DNA from 2 places in the Bartonella sp. MR168JLCBS genome. Region 1 is predicted to be linked to the other one. Evidence: predicted binding sites of a transcription regulator. Region 1 holds the regulator's gene; the other holds the start of a gene.
The links. The regulator HrcA, encoded in region 1, represses chaperone genes, less so after heat shock. The targets are predictions, from matches to a motif close to GTTAGCACTCNCNNNNNGNGAGTGCTAAC.
Positions count from the first base shown of each region.

Region 2: the regulator HrcA is predicted to act here: its motif matches at 1,930-1,958, upstream of groES (co-chaperone GroES).

Region 1 is NZ_JBHIMP010000001.1:109,435-112,864, forward strand. Features, by position in the region: gene thpR (RNA 2',3'-cyclic phosphodiesterase) at 193-732, shown strand; gene grpE (nucleotide exchange factor GrpE) at 839-1,501, opposite strand; gene hrcA (heat-inducible transcriptional repressor HrcA) at 1,626-2,696, opposite strand; gene rdgB (RdgB/HAM1 family non-canonical purine NTP pyrophosphatase) at 3,225-3,430, shown strand, end outside.
Region 2 is NZ_JBHIMP010000001.1:466,053-469,482, forward strand. Features, by position in the region: gene fumC (class II fumarate hydratase) at 394-1,782, opposite strand; gene groES (co-chaperone GroES) at 2,009-2,305, shown strand; partial or broken gene groL (chaperonin GroEL) at 2,364-3,430, shown strand, end outside.

The sequences.
Region 1 (3,430 bases):
ATGAAAACGCAATTCTTATCGATATCATAACCATTTTTTAAAACGAATAAGCTTTGTACGCTCATAATTATAGTAAGCATTTTTTAGACATTCTTTTTCAATACTATTGCCTTATTTTCTATGGTACATGCCTCGCCTTTATTATCTATATTGTGTTTGGAATAGCATCTTTCATTATAAGGAGATAATATTATGGGTCGTCTATTTAGTGCCCTTCAGATTCCTCAACAAACAACACAACAACTTGTATCGTTGCAAAATGGCTTACCAAAAGCGCAATGGATCAACCCGCAAAATTTTCACGTCACCTTATCTTTTTTCGGTGAAGTTGAAAGTGCTACCGCAGATGCACTTATGCACGCCTTTGATACAATAAAGCTCTCTCCTTTTATGCTACAAATAGATGGTTTTGAAGTTTTTGGTTCAGAAAATGCTCCCCATTCTCTTGTAGTTCGCATTGAACCTTGTGAAAAGCTTAATCTTTTACATGAAAAGATGCAATATATCCGGAATAAATTAGAGTTAAAGCCTGATGAAAGACAATTTATTCCGCATATTACTCTTGCACGAATATTTGATATCAATCTTGAAGATCTTTCTTCTTATCTATCTTTTCAAGATGATTTTTTTATCCCTCCTTTTGAGGTCGATCACTTTGTTTTATTTTCATCGTCATCTCCCTCAAGCGAGGCCGTGTATCTTATAAAAGGAAGTTGGGCACTTCAAAGATAAAAGGGTGTTTATAACACCCTTTAAAAACTCTTTGAGAAAAGACCTCATATATGTGTAATTGCAGGGAATACTGCATTTTATGTTGGAGATTTATTATTGATGTGTTTTAAGCAGAATCAGTTTCAACAGAAGCTTCTTTTGCTCCTCCTTTGGCTACACCCACTATAGCTGGACGTAACACCCTTTCCCCGATAATATAGCCTGCCTGAACAACTTGTTGAACAGTATTATCTGGAACATCGGCATTAGGAATTTCAAACATCGCTTGATGAAAATGAGGATCAAATTTTTGCCCCTCTGGATGGATTTTTTGCACCCCATGACGTTCTAATGCTGCCATCATGGCACGTTCAGTCATTTCAACACCTTCTGCCAATGATTTCAAACCAGCATCACTTTCCCGCGCCCCTTCTGGAATAGCTTCCAAAGCACGATTGAGATTGTCAGAAACCGATAACATATCCCGTGCAAAATTAGCAATGGAGTAAGCCTTTGCATCCGCCACATCTCGCATAGTACGGCGTCGAAGATTTTCCATATCTGCAACAAGACGTAAAAGCTGATCTTTCAGTTCTTTATTTTCATCCTGCAAAGACGCTAAAAGATCACTAACCTCATTGCTTTCTTTTTCAACGTCTTCGTGTTCCTCTGTTTTATGTGTTTTTAAAAATTCATCGGCTGCCTGTTTAAGTGTATTACGATCAGCTGGATTTTTTAAATCACAATTTTCAAATGAAGCGTCAGTAAATTTGTTTTTTTCATCAGACATAAAAATTTTATTCCTTCATAAGATTCGTTATTCTCGATATCGAAATTCTACAGACAAAAATCAAGGGGTATCGATGTATATAATACAATGAGCTTTTATAGTACAAATACTTACCTGCATCGTTTTAACGCAATAACTGTGACACAAGTTGAGCTGTATAATCAACCATGGGCACAATCCTTGCATAATTAAGCCGTGTAGGACCAATAACGCCTAAAGCACCAATGACTCTTTGTTGTGAATCACGATAAGGCGCTACAACTAAAGAAGAACCAGAAAGTGAAAATAACTTATTTTCTGAACCAATAAAAATTCGAACCCCAGAACCTTCATCCGTTAAATCGAGAAGCTGTGCCATACTCTCACGCGTTTCAAGATCATCAAACAAATGGCGTAATCGTTCTAAATCTTCTTCTGCTTTCACATCTTCAAGTAAATTGCTACGCCCGCGAACAATGAGGTGTATTTTATGATCAGCACCTTCTCCTCCCCAAAGAGCTAATCCCGTTTCAACAAGATGATGCGATAAATCATCAAGTGCAGCCCGTGTTTCTGAGCATAAACGTGCAATTTCCTCTTTAGCTTCACTCAATGTTCGCCCCTGAATATGAGCATTGAGAAAATTCGTTGCCTCCGTCAGTTGTGCATGAGTAACCCCTTCTGGCAAATGAACAATACGATTTTCAACTTCACCTTGTTGAGTCACCAAAACGGCAAGAGCGTGCTCCCTATCAAGGCGCACAAATTCAATATGTTTCAATGTTCCTTCTTGTTTTGTTGCTAAAACAAGCCCTGCCCCACGTGAAAGATCTGAAAGAACTCGGCTTGCTTGAACAAGAAAATGTTCAACCGATTGTGCATGACCAGCCTCTTTGACTTGCATTTCAATATTTTCTCGCTCTTCGTTTGGCAAATCACCCGCTTCCATAAATGCATCTACAAAAAAGCGTAAACCTGATTGTGTCGGCATTCGACCCGCAGAAACATGTGGTGCATAAATCAAACCGAGATGTTCAAGATCACTCATCACATTGCGAATCGTCGCAGGTGATAATGTCTGTCGTAAAAGCCGTGAAAGATTGCGTGACCCTACAGGTTCACCATCATTAAGATAAGCTTCAACAATATGGCGAAAAATATCACGTGAACGTTCATCAAGATATTTTAGTTCATTATCAATAGTTTTGTGCTTCATCACAATTGTTTCACTACTTTTAAAATCCTCATCTCTTATATAAGTTTTGCCAAGGTTTGGTCAAATAGTCTAAAGTAGTATAAAAGCATATTATCCTATTGAGCCGTAAAATGCTACCTTTCAGAATGATGATTGATAAATTACGCAGGAGGTATTTTTTGTTAGAGTGTGTGAAAAATATTTAAGATAAGAGTTGATCTATAAAGTGGTCTGCTGTAGGGACTTGCCAAGAGAATTTGACTAAGAGAATCTGGATTGTTTAAAAACCGCTATAAGTAGAAAATTTCACCTTTTAGAGCAAGCCGGAAATTGGAAATTTACCATAAAAGTGCTATCATCAAAAAGACATGCCTTTCATATTTTTGCAAGGTTATCTTTGTACAAGATAAAAAATTTTGTTGGAATAAAATATCATAAAACGTGTAAAATAATCATATCATGTAAAATCAAGCAGAATGTGTGTATATGAGTATTTAAGCTGGTTTTTAGCACAAAAATAGTTCCCCTTTCATTTTTGGAGAAATCTATATGAGAAGCATAGCAGATAAAAAACTTGTCATTTCTACACATAACACCGGCAAACTGCATGAAATCACTACTTTAATTACGCCTTTCGATTTAATAATACAATCGGCAAAAGAACTGGGCTTGCCAGAACCAAAAGAAACGGGAAAAACATTTGAAGAAAATGCTTATATTAAGGCTTTTTCAGCAGCAAAAAAGACAGGACTTCC
Region 2 (3,430 bases), 360 kb from region 1:
GTGACAGCCCTCTCCACAATGTTGTGACAGTTCTTGGCACTTGAGGCGGTTCGTTAGAGGCGTTTTTAGTCATTTCTTATTTTATACAACTTCTATCCATACATTTATCCCGCTTGTGATGTGGAAGTAAGTGATTTTGATTGATTTAACATGGGACAGATTTAAAATGAGAAAATCCTACGGTATTCAGGATTCTCATTCAATATGAATGACGCGAGATTATCATTATAGATAAATACATTATCTCATTGAGACAAGAGCAGAAATATGGACCAGAGCCTAAAATGAACGCTGTGGGTAATCGTTATCGGTCATCGTCGGGGTGTAAACACCCCGATTTTTTGACAGAAAGATTTGTTTTAAGACGTTTGCATCTTTTTTTTAGTGAGTTGTTTATTGGGGAGAAATCATCTTTTTGGGATCAACCAGCCGGTCATAATCAGCTCCAGAAACGCCAGCTTTTATTGCTTCTGCGCGCAAAGTTGTATCATTTTTATGCGCTGCTTTGGCAATTTCAGCAGCTTTTTCATAGCCAATTTCTGGTGCAAGAGCTGTGACTAACATGAGTGAGCGCTCCATGAGCGAGTGAATATGAATGCGATTGGCTCGTAATCCTTGAATGCAATGTTCATCAAAAGAGCGCATGCAATCACCAAGAAGGGTAATTGATTGTAAAACGTTATAGCCAATAACAGGTTTATAAACGTTGAGTTCAAAATGTCCTTGGCTTGCGGCAAAGGTTACGCTGGTGTGATTGCCAAAAACTTGGCATGCGACCATGGTTAAGGCTTCACATTGCGTGGGATTAACTTTTCCTGGCATGATGGAAGATCCGGGTTCATTTTCGGGAAGACTGAGTTCCCCTAAACCTGAACGTGGTCCTGAGCCCAAAAATCGAATGTCATTAGCAATTTTAAACAGATCAGCAGCTAAGGCATTCAAGCTCCCATGGAAATGCGCAAGGGCTCCATGATGGGCGAGTGCTTCAAATTTATTGCTGGCAGTTTGAAACGTTATTCCTGTGAAAGCGCTCACTGTTTGCGCAAAAGCAATGTCAAAACCTTTTGGCGCATTTAGTCCTGTGCCAACAGCCGTGCCACCTTGAGCAAGCATGTGGACATCGGTTAGAGCATTTTCAATGCGCTGAAGATTGGCTTCTAATGCGGCACGATAGCCTGAAAATTCTTGTCCTAAGGTTAAAGGCGTTGCATCTTGGGTATGGGTGCGGCCGATTTTAATGATGTCTGCAAATTCTTGCTCTTTTTGTTTTAGTGTAGCAATAAGAGCTTCAAGGATTGGCAGTAAGTGTTGGCGTGTTTGCAACGTGGTGGCAATGTGAAGCGCTGTGGGAAAGGAATCGTTCGATGATTGACTCATATTGACATGGTCATTGGGATGAACTGGTTTTTTGCTTCCAAGTTTTCCTCCCAAAATCTTACTGGCACGATTAGCAATTACTTCATTGACATTCATATTGCTTTGTGTGCCAGAACCTGTTTGCCAGACGGAGAGTGGGAAATGCGTATCAAAATCGCCGGCAAGCACTTCATCGGCGGCGGCAATAATTGCTTTTCCAATATTTGCTGGTAGTTTTCCTTTGTCCATATTTACAACAGCTGCAGCTTTTTTGATAAGGACTAAGGCATAAATGATGGCAAGAGGCTGCTTTTCACTGCCAATATTAAAATTATGCAGTGAACGTTCAGTTTGTGCTCCCCAATAACGATCTTGACGTACCGAAATCGTTCCAAAGCTATCCGTTTCCTGACGTGTTTCAACCATGATAAGATCCTTTTTTGTTCACGGGTTCTTAAAAAAGCTAAATAACGCGAAAGTGCAATGAGAGGCAAGACTTTGAAGCTTCATTTAGAGAAATTATTTTATGGCTATTCTTGACATTAAGAGATGCAGATTTTATATCTAACTTATACTAGCACTCTCAAGCTATGAGTGCTAGCAAGAACTTTTAAGATTAATGCAATTATGTTCAGTTTTAAGGATTTAAAACATGGCTAATATACAATTCCGCCCACTTCACGACCGTGTCGTTGTCCGTCGGGTTGAATCTGAAAATAAAACGGCTGGTGGGATTATCATCCCTGATACAGCAAAAGAAAAACCTCAAGAAGGCGAAGTGATTGCTGTTGGTAATGGCGCTCTCGATGATAACGGAAAGCGTGTGCCTTTAGAAGTCAAAACAGGAGACCGTATCCTCTTTGGAAAATGGTCCGGAACTGAAGTCAAGATTAATGGGGAAGACCTCCTCATCATGAAAGAATCTGACATTATGGGAATTATGGGCTAATTGAAGCGCTTAATTTTTCATTGTGTACTATTTTGAGAAAACTCCAAGGAGAAATTAAATGGCTGCTAAAGAAGTCAAATTTGGCCGTGAAGCGCGTGAGCGTTTGTTGCGCGGTGTCGACATCCTTGCTAATGCTGTTAAGGTGACACTCGGCCCTAAAGGTCGTAATGTGGTGATTGATAAATCATTCGGTGCGCCTCGCATCACAAAAGATGGTGTATCCGTTGCAAAGGAAATTGAACTTGAAGATAAGTTCGAAAATATGGGTGCACAAATGTTGCGCGAAGTTGCTTCTAAAACCAATGATATCGCTGGTGATGGAACAACAACAGCAACTGTTTTAGGACAAGCTATTGTGCAAGAAGGCGTTAAAGCTGTTGCTGCTGGCATGAACCCAATGGATCTTAAACGCGGGATTGATGCTGCTGTGGATGAAGTGGTGGCAAACCTCTTCAAAAAAGCAAAAAAAATCCAAACTTCAGCAGAAATTGCACAAGTAGGAACTATTTCTGCTAATGGTGCTGCTGAAATCGGTAAAATGATCGCTGATGCTATGGAAAAAGTGGGCAATGAAGGCGTCATTACCGTAGAAGAAGCTAAAACTGCTGAAACGGAATTAGAAGTCGTTGAAGGAATGCAATTTGACCGTGGGTATCTTTCCCCTTATTTTGTCACAAATGCTGAGAAAATGGTCGCTGATCTTGATGATCCTTACATTCTCATTCACGAAAAGAAATTGTCTAATCTACAATCTCTTCTTCCAGTGCTTGAAGCTGTTGTGCAATCTGGAAAACCACTTCTCATTATCGCTGAAGATGTGGAAGGTGAAGCCTTGGCAACACTCGTGGTCAACAAGTTGCGTGGTGGTTTGAAAATTGCTGCTGTAAAAGCACCTGGATTTGGTGATCGCCGTAAAGCAATGTTAGAGGATATCGCAATCTTGACATCCGGACAGGTTATTTCTGAAGATGTGGGCATTAAACTTGAAAATGTCACTTTGGATATGCTTGGACGTGCAAAGAAAGTGAACATTTCTAAAGAAAACACCACCATTATTGATGGTGCTGGACAAAAGTCTGAAATTACTGCTCGCGTCAATCAAATCAAGGCTCAGATCGAAGAAAC